3 regions of the Paenibacillus sp. TAB_01 genome follow, and region 3 is predicted to be linked to each of the others. Evidence: riboswitches for the same ligand, from Rfam matches in the RefSeq annotation. Region 3 holds a riboswitch; each other region holds the start of a gene.
What was found. Region 3 has a riboswitch for cobalamin ahead of ACHHV8_RS27645 (energy-coupling factor ABC transporter permease). Riboswitches for the same ligand answer to the same signal wherever they lie in the genome.
Positions count from the first base shown of each region.

Region 1: it holds a riboswitch for cobalamin, as region 3 does, so the genes downstream of both, nrdI (class Ib ribonucleoside-diphosphate reductase assembly flavoprotein NrdI) here and ACHHV8_RS27645 (energy-coupling factor ABC transporter permease) in region 3, are expected to answer to the same signal.
Region 2: it holds a riboswitch for cobalamin, as region 3 does, so the genes downstream of both, ACHHV8_RS23165 (hypothetical protein) here and ACHHV8_RS27645 (energy-coupling factor ABC transporter permease) in region 3, are expected to answer to the same signal.

Region 1 is NZ_JBIFNP010000001.1:4,786,166-4,790,897, reverse strand. It holds gene metE (5-methyltetrahydropteroyltriglutamate--homocysteine S-methyltransferase) at 1-350, shown strand, start outside; gene glyA (serine hydroxymethyltransferase) at 389-1,636, shown strand; gene ACHHV8_RS23185 (NUDIX domain-containing protein) at 1,710-2,207, shown strand; cobalamin riboswitch at 2,300-2,508, shown strand; gene nrdI (class Ib ribonucleoside-diphosphate reductase assembly flavoprotein NrdI) at 2,713-3,072, shown strand; gene nrdE (class 1b ribonucleoside-diphosphate reductase subunit alpha) at 3,059-4,732, shown strand, end outside.
Region 2 is NZ_JBIFNP010000001.1:4,781,233-4,785,964, reverse strand. It holds gene nrdE (class 1b ribonucleoside-diphosphate reductase subunit alpha) at 1-210, shown strand, start outside; gene nrdF (class 1b ribonucleoside-diphosphate reductase subunit beta) at 235-1,200, shown strand; cobalamin riboswitch at 1,278-1,472, shown strand; gene ACHHV8_RS23165 (hypothetical protein) at 1,615-1,926, shown strand; gene ACHHV8_RS23160 (ABC transporter substrate-binding protein) at 1,936-3,210, shown strand; gene nikB (nickel ABC transporter permease) at 3,212-4,153, shown strand; gene ACHHV8_RS23150 (ABC transporter permease) at 4,150-4,732, shown strand, end outside.
Region 3 is NZ_JBIFNP010000001.1:5,677,292-5,682,023, reverse strand. It holds partial or broken gene ACHHV8_RS27655 (spore germination protein) at 1-1,154, opposite strand, end outside; gene nikR (nickel-responsive transcriptional regulator NikR) at 1,341-1,847, shown strand; cobalamin riboswitch at 1,934-2,128, shown strand; gene ACHHV8_RS27645 (energy-coupling factor ABC transporter permease) at 2,299-3,066, shown strand; gene ACHHV8_RS27640 (energy-coupling factor ABC transporter substrate-binding protein) at 3,063-3,347, shown strand; gene cbiQ (cobalt ECF transporter T component CbiQ) at 3,308-4,171, shown strand; gene ACHHV8_RS27630 (energy-coupling factor ABC transporter ATP-binding protein) at 4,168-4,732, shown strand, end outside.

The DNA of each region.
Region 1 (4,732 bases), 890 kb from region 3:
GCGAATTCCATGACATGATAGATTCCATAGAAGCGATGGATGCGGACGTCATTTCCATTGAGACATCGCGCAGCCACGGTGAATTAATCCATAGCTTTGAGCTGAATACCTACAAGCTGGGAATCGGGTTAGGTGTTTACGATATTCATAGTCCGCGAATTCCGAGCGTAGAGGAAATGACGGGAATGATAGAACGCGCTTTGCGGGTGTTGGATCCTAAGCTGTTCTGGATTAATCCGGATTGCGGGCTGAAAACCCGTGGTCTCGAAGAAACGGTTGCTGCCCTGCGCAATATGGTTGAGGCGACCAAGGCGGCTCGTGTCAAATATGAGCATTTGCTATCCAAATAAGAAGCAGGGCATCGGCCGGCATAATGGAGGATGGGACAATGGAGCAGTTACGTAAACAAGACCCTGGAATCGTTGAGGCTATGAATCTGGAATTAAGCCGCCAGCGTGGCAAGATTGAATTGATTGCCTCGGAAAACTTTGTAAGTGAAGCTGTGCTGCAAGCGACGGGGACCGTGTTGACGAATAAGTACGCAGAAGGCTACCCGGGGAAAAGATACTACGGGGGCTGCGAATACGTCGATATCGTGGAAGATATTGCCCGTGACCGCGCTAAATTACTGTTTGGCGCCGAGCATGTGAACGTTCAACCCCATTCCGGCGCGCAAGCCAACATGGCTGTATATTTGGCCGCGTTGAAGGCGGGGGATACCGTGCTTGGCATGAGTCTTGCACATGGCGGTCACTTGACTCACGGGAGTCCCGTGAATGCTTCCGGAATTTTATATAACTTTGTTTCTTACGGCGTTAGGGAGAATGACGCGCGGCTTGATTACGATGAGGTTCGCAAGTTAGCTTTCAAGCACAAACCTCGTATGATCGTTGCCGGTGCGAGTGCCTATCCGCGCACTATCGATTTTGAATCCTTGGCGTCTATTGCCAACGATGTGGGAGCGCTGTTCTTTGTTGATATGGCGCATATTGCCGGACTTGTAGCGGCAGGCCAGCATCCAAGCCCGGTGCCGCATGCGCATTTTGTTACCACAACGACACATAAAACGCTGCGCGGCCCTCGCGGCGGCATGATTCTGTGCCGTAAGCCATGGGCTGCGGCCGTCGATAAAGCGGTGTTCCCTGGAACACAGGGGGGGCCGCTAATGCATGTGATTGCAGCAAAAGCCGTTTCATTTGGCGAAGCGCTCCAGCCTGATTTCAAAAAATATGCTCAGCAGGTTGTGAAAAATGCGGCAGCTTTGTCGGAATCGCTCCTGGCAGAAGGAATCGATCTTGTCTCTGGCGGAACGGACAACCACTTGATGCTAATCGATCTTCGCAGCCTCCATATTAGCGGTAAAGAAGCGGAGCATTTGTTGGACGAGGTCGGTATTACGGCCAATAAGAACGCGATTCCTTTCGATCCTGCCAAACCAATGGTAACGAGCGGTATTCGAGTCGGGACTGCTGCTGTGACCTCCAGGGGCATGGATGAGGGGGCCATGAAATCCATTGCCCAAATGATTGCATGGACACTCAAGAACCCGTCGAATGAAGCCGTTCATGAAAAGGTACGAGGCATGGTTAAAGATTTATCTGCGCAATTCCCGCTTTACCCGAGCCTGCAATATTAATTAACAAAGACCCGGTGCATAACGCATGACGCCGGGTCTTTGTTTATAACCCAAAAGCAAGTTGGTGATATGTATGATTTATGAGTTTCCCGGCGCCTTGCCCAATCAAAATATAATACTGACGAAGAATTGTCTGATTGAAGAGGCGAATTGTGTGCTGATTTTTGCCTTCTACCAAGGGAAGCTGGTTCTTGTTAAGCATCAGTGCCGCGGCTGGGAATTGCCTGGAGGCAGCAGGAAGGAAGGCGAAGCTGTTATCCAAACCGTGATCAGGGAGATGTATGAAGAGACCGGCGGTGAACTCGATTCGATTGAATGGATTGGACAATATTTAATTTTTGAACAGGAGCAGCTTGTATTTGTCAAAAACATTTATATCTCAAAGGTAAGTGTTCTTAGAGACCTGCCCGGCGGGTATGAAACCAGCGAGGTTATGCTGCTGGATACGATTCCAGAGCAGATTGAATTTATTAATGACCCTGCATTTAGCCCATTAATGAAAGACAACGTCTATTTGATTGCGTCGGATTGGATCAAGAAACACCCTCTCTTAGCCTCATTCCCCCTATGAAAAAGATATCCTCCCCAGGCAGGTCCCAGTAAAATAAGATCGAACTGTCCATTGACAAACACCATATATTGATATAAGTTATTTAATATCAACTATATATTGTTTGAACGGGTGCTTTTTCATTGTGAAGAATGAAGGAGCTTAATAGGGAAGACCGGTGAGAAGCCGGCGCGGTTCCGCCACTGTCAGAGAGGAAGACCGATCTAATATGCCACTGGCTTGGTGAGTCGAACAAGCTGGGAAGGCGGATCGATCATGATGATTCTCAAGCCAGGAGACCTGCCTGTTCATTGACACGGCCTGCGGAGAACAGGAAGGTGTCCGTGATGACTTTTAATGTGTGTGTATGTTCCATGCTCATTTTAGCGCATTCGGCCCTTCTATCGCCGAACGCGCTTTTCTATTATTGGAGGAAACGGTGCGCAGCCCATTGCTGCGTATAACCGGAGCTTCCCGGAAAGTAATCGGAATCAGCTTCGGAGGCTAAGGAAGGGGAAGAGGCTGCATGTTGATCGCTTATGATTCCAAGACGGGAAATGTACGCCGTTTTGTGGAGAAGCTGAATATGCGAATGATTCAAATTGAGGACAAGATGACGGTGGATGAGCCGTTCGTCTTAATTACGTATACAACGGGCTTCGGGCAGGTGCCGGCAAAAGTCCTATCCTTTCTTCAGAAGAATCACCGAAATTTAATAGGCGTTTCGGCCAGCGGCAACCGCAATTGGGGCGAGGGCTTTGCCCGCAGCGCCGATCTGATTGCGAAATTATACAAGGTTCCGGTACTCAGCAAGTTCGAGCTTTCAGGTACGAAGCAGGATGTGGAGAGGTTTAAACAGGAGGTGTGCGGAGTTGCTGCATATTGAATTGAATAATTTGCTGCTGCAGAGAGATCCGGAAGGTTTCTTTCAATTGGATAAAGACAAGGAAGCCGTACAGGCGTTTATGAAAGAAGTACATAGCAAGAGCGTCCATTTTGCGGACACGACTGCGAAAGTACGCTATATGATCGATCATGATTATTACGAGGATGTATACCGGCATTATTCGCAAGATGAGGTTGAAGAAATTTATACGATTGCTCATGGTTATGGCTTTGAATTTCCATCGTATATGGCCGCATCCAAGTTTTATACGGACTACGCGATGAAGAGCAATGACCGTGCGTTATATTTGGAGCATTATGCGGACAGGGTCGCGATTGTTGCCCTGCACCTCGCTGCCGGAGATATCCAAACTGCAAGGATGCTGACTGCGGCTATGATGGAGCAGCGCGTACAGCCGGCGACGCCGACCTTCCTGAATGCGGGTAAGAGCCGGCGCGGTGAGATGGTTTCGTGCTTTCTGCTCGAAATGGACGATTCGCTCAACTCCATTAACTATGTTCTCGCTACTTGCATGCAGCTTTCCAAAATCGGCGGAGGCGTAGCGGTGAATTTGTCCAAATTACGCGGTCGCGGCGAATCCATCAAGAATGTGGAAGGTGCGGCGAAAGGCATTATGCCGGTGCTCAAATTGATGGAGGATGCGTTCTCCTATGCCGATCAGATGGGCCAGCGCAGAGGGTCGGGCGCGGCGTATTATAATATTTTCGGCTGGGATATCCTGGAGCTGCTGGACAGCAAGAAAATCAATGCCGACGAGAAAACGCGGCTCAAAACTTTATCGATCGGCTTGATCATTCCCGATAAGTTTTACCAGCTGGCGGAACAGAATAAACCGCTGCATGTATTTGCCCCTTATTCCGTGTATAAGGCCTATGGCATGCATTTGGACGATATGAATCTCGATGAGATGTATGACACGCTGCTGGAGGACGATCGTGTGCGTAAGAAAGCCGTGATGAGCGCGCGGGATATGATGATTAAAATATCCATGATCCAGCTGGAATCCGGCTATCCGTACATTATGAATAAAAGCAATGCCAATCGTGCGCATCCGCTCAAACAGCTCGGTACGATCAAAATGTCCAATCTGTGCACGGAAATATTCCAGCTGCAGGAAACTTCGGAAATAGCGGATTATGGCCAGCCGGATTCGATCCGGCGCGACATTAGCTGCAATCTTGCCTCCTTAAATATCGTCAATGTGATGGAGCGCAGCAAATTGAAGGAATCCGTTCAAGAAGGAATTGTCGCGCTGACCGCGGTCAGCGATATGACGCACATCTCCAACGCCCCCGGCGTCGCCAAAGCGAACCGGGAGATGCATTCGGTCGGACTTGGCGCCATGAACCTTCACGGCTATTTGGCCAAAAACAAAATCGCGTACGAAAGCGAAGAAGCCAGAGATTTCGCCGGTGCCTTTTTCATGATGATGAACTTCTACTCCCTGGAGAAAAGCATGGAAATCGCCAAAGAACGCGGCGTGACGTTTGCCGGCTTCGAGCATTCCGAATATGCCAGCGGAGCTTATTTCGACCGCTATTTAGCAACGGATTATAGACCGGTGACAAGTAAAGTACAGCAGCTGTTCAAGGAGATGGCGGTTCCTTCGCCGGAAGATTGGGCGCAATTGAAGCTTGCC
Region 2 (4,732 bases), 900 kb from region 3:
ATGGATCAATTCAAGGTGCTGGATTTGATCGCAGCCATTCAAGTGCATGTGAACCAAGGCATATCCACAGTCCTGCACGTTAATAGCGATGTGACGACGAGACAGCTCGCAAGATATTATATTTACGCAGCCAAGAAAGGACTGAAGTCTCTTTATTACACCCGGACGAACCATCTTTCCGTCGAAGAGTGCATCAGTTGTTCCGTATAAGAAAGCTGGAGAGGAGTGACAGCAATGAGTGTCTGGAAAGCAGTGAACTGGAACCGTCCCGATGACGAGTTTACAGATACATTCTGGAAGCAAAATATTATGCAGTTTTGGACGGATGAGGAAATCCCGCTGTCCGACGACAAAATGTCCTGGCTGACCTTAACCGAAGCGGAGCGGGAGCTGTACATGAAGGTGCTCGGCGGGCTGACTTTGCTGGATACCGTGCAGGGCGGCGTCGGCATGCCGAAAATTCTTGAATTGGTTGACGGGCTGCAGCGCAAAGCCGTTCTCGGTTTTATGGGGATGATGGAGCAAATCCATGCCAAATCGTACAGCAGTATTTTTACGACCTTAGCTTCGACAGAAGAGATCGACGCCATCTTCCAATGGATTGAGAACAACCGTTTCCTGCAGACGAAGGCGGAGACGATCTCCCAATATTATAACGGCATCACTTCGCGCAAAGATTTGTATCTGGCGATGGCCGCTTCCGTGCTGCTGGAAAGCTACTTGTTCTACAGCGGCTTCTTTTATCCGCTCTACTTGGCCGGGCAAGGCAAAATGACGAGCAGCGGAGAGATTATCAATCTGATTCTCCGCGATGAAAGCATTCACGGCTTGTACGTAGGCATGCTGGCTCAGGAGCTTTATGCCCAGATGGATGAGGACGAGCAGCAGGCCGCTTATGAGACGCTGCAAGGCCTTCTGCGTTATTTGCATAGCAATGAGGAGCAGTACACCGAGGCATTGTATTCCGCTGTGGGCTTGACGGACGAAGTGAAGGCCTTCTTGCGTTACAACGCGAATAAGGCAATGATGAATCTGGGGCTGGAGCCGTTATTCCCGGACGAAGAGATTAATCCGATTGTCCTCAACGGGATCAATACCCGCACGAAGCAGCACGATTTCTTCTCCAAGAAAGGCAACGGCTATATTCGGACGGTGAATGTGGAAACGTTGACGGATGATGATTTTCTGTTCGGCGATTGACGCTGGCGCCAGCGCCAGCGCTTGCCCAAAACGGAATTTTAATATATGATCAGATAGATTTCAACCGAAATTCATAATTGCATATTGTGGGAACAAGGTGCTTTAGCGGCAGCTAAAGCTTAAAAGGGAAGTTCGGTGCAATGCCGACGTGGTCCCGCCACTGTAATGGAAGAGTCTCAGCAACGATGCCACTGGTCTTAGGATCGAACCGGGAAGGCTGCTGAAGATGAAGAATCCAGAGCCAGGAGACCTGCCTGTTCTGTCAGCACTGCTTTTACCTACGGAAGATAGGGAAGTGTTAAGGACGGCTTGTCGTTTGTTTCTCAACAATCGGGGCATCTTTACCTTTCTTCACTTCTGGGTAAAGATGTCTTTTTTGCATTTTACTTCAGAAAGAGAGAAGGAATCTTAGTCATGCTTCATTCATTTACACGCAACAAAATCACGCTTCAGCTTGTCTTGCTTGCCCTGTGTTTACTCCTTGCGATAGTGGGATGCAGTCCGGCTGCGCAGCCACAAGCTAATTCATCACCTGCATCCGGCAGCGCGCACCCGGAAGAAGTGGTTCTGGCCGCTCCGCGCGACCTGGCTCCAGGACCTCAGGATGCTTATTATACGAGCACCATTCTTTATGTGTGGGAGCCTTTAATTACAGCGTCCGAGGACGGACAGCCTGCTCCCAAGCTGGCCAAGTCTTGGACCATGTCGCAGGATGGCAAAGAGTGAACCTTTCAGCTGCGGGAGAATGTCAAATTTCATGATGGCGAGAAGCTGAATGCCGATGCGGTGATCGCTAACTTTAACCGGTACAAGCAGGTCAGCCCCAAGAGTTCACCGTTCTATACGTTAGATATCAAAAGCTCCTATCCAGGATTAAAAGACGTCGTCAAAATCGACGACATGTCCTTCAAGCTCGTCTTTGAAAATCCGCAGCCGACCTTGCTGTATTCGATGGTGAATTTCTCCAGCCCGATCTATAGTCCCAAAAATTTCAATGAAAAGGGAGATTTCAACGGACTCCCGCAAGGGACGGGCCCTTTCAAGCTGGTCGAGCATCAGAAGGATCAATATGCCCTGCTGGAAGCCTTTGACGGATATTACGGGGAGAAAGCGGCTGCCAAGCGGATTCGCGTTCGCGTGATTCCAGATCCCGATACCAGGCTTGCTGCGCTGAAGTCCGGCGAAATTATGGGGGTGATGGACTTGGGCGCGATCCCGCCGACCTTAGCGAAGGAGCTGCTGAAGGATTCGCAATTCGAAATATCGGCGACCAAATCGACGATCTCTCACTACCTGCACCCTAATGGGAAAAAAGCGCCTTTCGATAACCCCAATATGCGTCAAGCCGTTAGCATGATGATCGACCGTCAGCAGTTAGTGAAGGAGCTTTACCTGGGTTATCCAACGGCCACGGTGAATTTCTTGAATAACACCTCGCCTTTCTATAAAGATATGAAGCCGGACTACCGCCCGGAGGAAGCGAAGAAATTAGCTGTTGAAGTCCTTGGCAGTCAAAGAAAAAGCATCGATCTGATCGTTCCGACCTATGGCTTGGACCGCTATCCTTATAAAGCGCAAGCGGAGCTGTTCCAGTCCGTATTGAAGGATTTGCAGCTGGACGTCAATATCCGGATTCTGGACGGGGCGGCATTCAAGGAAGCGCAGTCCAAAGGGGATTATGACTTGGCTCTCGCCACACAAGGATTGCCGAACGGAGATCCGTATACGCTGTTCACCAACTATTTATCCAGCACGGGCTCCAGCAATAAGAGCTACAGCCTTGGATACAAGAATGACAGAGTGGACCAGCTGCTCAATCAAGTGAAAACCACCTTGAGTATGGACGAGCGGAAAAACATCTATAACGAGCTTCAGACGATTGCCGCATCCGATCTACCGACGATTCCCCTCTTTAACGATGCCAGCTTGATTGCTTACAACAAGAAAATTACAGGCTATAAAGCGACGATTTACGGAACGACGCTTCCCGAGCTCAAGTGGGCCTCTTAAGATGATGTACTTCTTGAGACGGATAGCGGCAGCCATTCCGGTCATGATGGGTATTTCTTTAATAGCTTTTGCTTTAAGTGCAGCTTCGCCCGGAGATCCTGCGGTCGAAGCTTTAACCTTGAATGGGGTCAACGAGCCGACGCAGTCCGAGATCGATGCCAAGCGAGCGGAGCTTGGACTGAACGATCCGATGGCGGTCCAATATATTCATTGGCTGTGGAGAGCCTGTCACGGGGATCTGGGAACATCCTACATGACGAAAGAATCCGTGAGCGGAGAACTCCTTCGCCGGCTGCCCGTCACGTTAAGCGTGTCGGGCATGGCTCTAATCATTGCCGTTGGGACAGGGATTCCACTGGGCATGCTGATGGCTCTAATGAAAAATACGGCCGTGGATCATACAGCTAGAATTGCAGCATTATCGTTGGTTTCCATCCCCGGGTTCTGGCTGGCTATTCTGATGATCACGGTATTCTCCGAAAAGCTTCACTGGCTGCCGACCAGCGGTTATGGAACGATAAAGCACCTCATCATGCCCGCCATCGTATTGGCAGCAGGAACGAGTGCGGTGCTGATGCGCTTAACACGCGCGGCTCTGCTTGAGGTATGGAATCAGGCTTATATAGTAACCGCCAAAGCCAAAGGACTGCGCGACATACGCATATTACTCATTCATGCATTGCGTAACGCGATGATTCCGCTCATTACCGTCATTGGTTCATACTTTGGAGCCATTCTGGGCGGTTCGGTCATTGTGGAAGTGATTTTTGCCATACCGGGAATAGGAAGATTCGCTATGGATGGGATCTTTCGCAGAGATTACCCTGTGATACAGGGCTATGTCGTATTTACGGGACTTGTCTATGTCGCCTTCAATGTATTGGTTGATTTCTCCTATCTTGTGATACACCCGCAATTGAGGCTGGGAGGGAAGCTTCAATGAAGCTGAAGCTGAAACGCGGCTTGAATGGGGGCCCCGCCAATGAAACGCTGATGAAGGGGGCTGCCGGGTTCGCATGTCTCGTGCTTCTGTTCGTATTATTATGCAGCTTCCTGGCACCTTGGATCGCGCCGTATGACCTCAATCAGGTTCAGATGTCGGAGCGTCTCGCTCCGCTCTCGCCAGCCCATATTCTGGGGACGGATACGCTGGGAAGAGATGTGTTCAGCCGGCTTCTTTATGGCGGAAGAGTCTCCATCGTTCTCGCCATTGCGGTAACGGCCGTTACGATGGGGCTCGGTCTGATTATCGGGACAATAGGAGGCTATTGGGGAGGCTGGATCGATGATCTCATCCAAGGGATCGTCAGCATTTTTCAAGGCTTGCCGGGCTTGGCGTTCATGCTTGCCATTGCCGGTACGCTGGGGCCCGGGATGAAGAGCTTGTTCATCGCCCTTATCGTCACTTCATGGCCGGAATTCTCGCGTGTCGTTCGCGGTGAAGTAATGAAGCTCCGCGAAGAACCTTATGTTGAAGGCATCCGCGCCCTTGGAGCCGGGCCTTGTTATATGATTCTCCGTC
Region 3 (4,732 bases):
CGGACGGCCAGGCTTAAGGCAAAGTGTGGAATGATGAAGGAGGAGATGCCGGTCAAAGCTACGATAATGACCATTGGCGCCGACACGATACCCGCTTGCACGGCCGCTTCCCCGACAACAAGGGCTCCGACGATCGATATCGTCTGTCCCAGCGCGGATGGAATCCGCTGCCCCGCCTCCCTGAGCACCTCGAAAGTGACCTCCATCATGAGCGCCTCCAGCACAGCCGGAAACGGCACGATATCCCGGCTGGACGCAATCGTAATGAGCAGATTGATCGGGATCATTTCAGGATGAAACGTTGTAATTGCCACATAGGCTGAAGGAAGAACCAACGTGACGAAATAGAACAAATAGCGTACCCAGCGAATCCAGCTGGAAAAGAAGGAGCGCTGGTAATAATCCTCCGCCGACTGCATGAATGAGAAGAAATTAACCGGCGCAATAATTTGGTTGGGCGTCCCCTCGGTCAAGATAAGCACGCGGCCTTCCAGCAGGGAAGAGACGGCGACATCGGGCCGTTCCGTATTGATCATCTGCGGGAACGGCGAATATAAATGGTCGTCGAGACACTCCTCTATGAAGCTGCTGCCGAGCACCTGCTGCGGCTTCAGCTGAGAGATGCGTCCGCGGATATTGTCGGCAAGGGAATCTTCGCAAATTCCTTCCATATACAGCATCAAGACGCCGGTCTGTGTCAGCTCGCCCAAAGTAAAAGCTTCGACCTTGAGCAGGGGGGATTTGATCCGCTGCCGGATCAACGATAGGTTCGTCTCCAAATCCTCGACGAACGATTCCTTCGGCCCGCGGATATTCCGCTCGTTTTTGGCCGTATCCACCGGACGCTTGGCCGGCTGTCCGAACGGGAACATCACGATATGCTCGCTGTAGTCGGACAGCAGGATGACCTCTCCAAGAAGCAGGTGCAGCACGGCTTTATCCGGGTTCGTTGTCATCTGGTACGGCGTCGTAAAAAAAGAATGATCTCTGTAAAGGCTGTGGACGGCCTGTTCGCCCGCCCCCTCCAGGGACAGCCCGCATAAGGGCTTGAACACGTGGGTTTGAAGCATTTCCATATGGACCGCCCCGTGAAAATAGACGATCTGCCACCGGACACCGCCGGTTTCGAGCAGCTGTACGACCAAATCGGAACGGTCCGTTAAGCTTGGAAGTAATGTATTCTATAGGTTCCATTGGGCACCAGTTTTATCCATGTTTTAAAGTATAATATGGCCTGTTACGCCGTTCTCTATGCAGACCCTTCCCATTTAAACCCTTTTATGCCTTCAAAGGCCCGTTGTGTTATTCGGTCCCCGAAATATGCTACAATAAGGCAAAGCATGTACAATTTTGAGGTGATCGGTTTGGAAAAAGACATATTAACCCGATTCGGCGTATCGATGCCGGAGGAGCTAGTCAATCAGTTCGATCAATATATATCCGAGCAAGGGTATACCAACCGTTCGGAGGCGATCCGGGATCTTGTGCGGAGGGTGCTGCTGGAGCCAAGACAGCTGAATGCCGATCAGCTGGTGGCCGGTACCATCGTCATGGTCTATGACCACCATGTAAGCGAGCTGCCGCTGACGCTGATGGAGCTGCAGCATCAATACCACCACCATGTGATTTCCACCATGCACGTGCATTTGAATCATGAGCAGTGTCTCGAAATTATCGTCGTACGCGGAAGCTTATCGAAGCTGAGGGAGCTGAAGCAGCAGATCCAGGTGCAGAAAGGCGTGTTATACGCAGAGCTTTCCGTCACTTATTTGGATGAGGAAGGGAAGGATGGCCGCCAAGGGCACTCGCATCCGCACGATCATTCGCATTCGCATGATCCGGACTGAGAGTCTTTACATCGCGGGCATAAGGCTGTACAATACCGAATAGCATCTAAGTAGGGGCTGACGAGCCCATACGGAGGATGACAACTATATACGCAATCGAACGGGGTGCCCTCGCGCAGGCGAGGGGTAACAGGGAATCGGGTGCAAGTCCCGAGCGGTCCCGCCACTGTATTCGGGGAGTTATCTTTCATTCATGTCACTCGATAGGCAAGAGCATCGGGGAAGACGAAAGAGCGCATGGATCCGAGAGCCAGGAGACCTACCTTATTCGACGCACCACAGACCTTCGCGGAGAGGAGAGGTGTACGGGACATAATAACGGCAGGGAATCCTTCCCCTTGGTCGTCTATTGATACGTACGCTTAAAGCCAATCCTTGAATGAGGATTGGTTTTTTTGACGTTTCGCGGTCGTAAGCTTCATCTTATTTCAAGAAACGGGAGGTTAGGTAATTGAAAGCGAAGAAATGGGTTAGTACACTGCTTTTGGTTTTGGGCTTTATCGTTTATTTTTCTGTGAATGAACCGGAGTCCGCGTATGCCATGCATATTATGGAAGGGTTCCTTCCTGTCGGCTGGGCGGTGTTCTGGTGGGTTGTGTTTATCCCGTTCTTTATTGTCGGACTCCGGGCTTTGAAGAAGATTACAAAGGAGACGCCCGAGCTGAAAATTATGCTTGGTCTGGCGGGGGCGTTTACGTTCGTTCTGTCCGCCTTGAAAATTCCGTCCGTAACAGGAAGCAGCTCCCATCCGACGGGTACGGGGCTTGGGGCCGTCATGTTCGGCCCTCTGCCGATGAGCGTGCTAGGCTCCATTGTACTTTTGTTTCAAGCGCTGCTGCTGGCTCACGGCGGTTTGACCACTTTGGGGGCCAACGCCTTTTCGATGGCCATAGCCGGACCGATTGTAGGCTACTGGGTGTATAAAGGGCTGATGCGTTCGACCGGCAAGCAAAAATGGGCGATCTTTACGGCGGCGGCCCTGGCCGACTTATCGACCTATGTCGTCACTTCGCTGCAGCTGGCGCTCGCGTTCCCGGCGGAGCAGGGCGGCATTCTGGCTTCCTTCGTGAAGTTCGGCAGCATTTTTGCCGTCACTCAAGTTCCGCTGGCTATCAGCGAAGGGCTGCTCACGGTATTGATCTGGAATTGGATGCAGTCGTACAGCACGGAAGAGCTGTCGGTGCTGCAGCGCAAAATGAAAGGAGCGAAGCAATCATGACAAGCCGCAGCAAAAACACGCTGATGCTGGCCGGTGTCATTTTACTGGCCGTGCTGCCGTTACTGCTCGTGAACGGGGATTTCGGGGGAGCGGACGACGCCGCAGAGCAGGTCATCGCCGAGCTTCATCCGAGCTACAAGCCTTGGTTTGCCCCGCTATTAGAGCCGCCGGCCGAAACGGAAAGCATGCTGTTCGCGCTGCAGGCCGCTATCGGCGCGGGCGTAATCGGCTATGCTATCGGATGGTTCAAAGGCAAATCGTCCAAATCGAAGCCGCAATGATTAAACTGATCGATACGTTTTCGTACCAAAACAAGCTGCGCTCCGTATCCCCATTGGGGAAATGCGGATTCGCAGCCGTTCTTTTTCTGCTCTCGTATTTGGCGCATCCGGCCGTACAGCTTGCAATCGGCGCAGCAATGCTGCTGTGGACGGTAGTCTATGCCGGTGTGCCGCTGAAATATTACGGCCTGCTCATCGGGGCACCCTGTTTGTTCTATGCCGCAAGTCTGCCGCCCATCGTATTGGAGCTTCATTCCGCAGACGGCGCTCTGATGGTGAAAGCCGCCACCGCCGCCTCTGCGCTGGGGAACCTCCCCTTATTTACACTGGCTCACACCACGGTATATGTATCAGGACTAGGTGTGGAAAGGGCGGCGGGGCTGTTCACGCGAATTATCGGCTGCTTATCCTGTCTGACCTTCGTCATGCTGACCACGCCGATGTCCGAGCTGTTTCAGGTGATGCGCAAATTACGCATGCCGCCTCTGGTGCTGGAGCTGATGCTGATCATGTACCGTTTCCTGTTCGTGCTGACGGAAACCGCCCAGCAGATGTATACGGCGCAAAAAGCCCGTGGCGGCCAATCCGGTTTTCAGGGCCGGCTGCACGATACATCCGTGCTAGTCGTCCGGTTATTCGGCAAGACGATGCAGCGGTATAGGGAGCTGTCCTGCGGACTGATAGCCAGAGGCTTCACCGGCGATATCCGGATGGCGCCTTACGTGTCTGCCGGTATGCCGCAGCGCTACAAATGGGAGTGCGTGCTGACCGGGGCGCTGCTTGTACTGATCGAATTATGGTTGCGATGGGGGGACGGAGCGTGAATCCGATATTGAAAGCTGAAGGGGTCAGCTACCGCTATCCGGGGACGGAGTCTCCGGCACTGAAGGATCTGGAGCTGCAGATTCCTGCAGGCAAAAAGGTCGCCATCTGCGGTCATAACGGCTCAGGGAAGTCTACCTTCTTTCTGCATGCGGTCGGCATCCATCGTCCCGCTTCCGGCAGCATCCTGTGGCAGGGGGAGCCGATCGTCTACCGCCATGCCGAGCTGCGGCAGCTGAGACAGCGGATCGGGCTGGTGTTCCAGGACCCGGAACAGCAGCTGATTCTAAGTACCCCCTATGAAGATATTTCATACGGGCTCCGGAATGCGGGGATCGGCGAAGCGGAAATTCGCAGGCGAGCCGACCGCATTCTCGCCTCGATGCGGCTCGCGCCGTTGGCGGACAAGCCGATGCATCACCTGAGCCTTGGGCAGAAGAAGCGGGTGGCACTGGCCGGCGTGCTGGTGCTGGAGCCGGAGCTGCTGATGCTCGACGAGCCGACCGCTTATCTCGACCGTTCGTCCGAGCAGCAGCTCGTCGAGGAGCTGCAACCGCATTCAT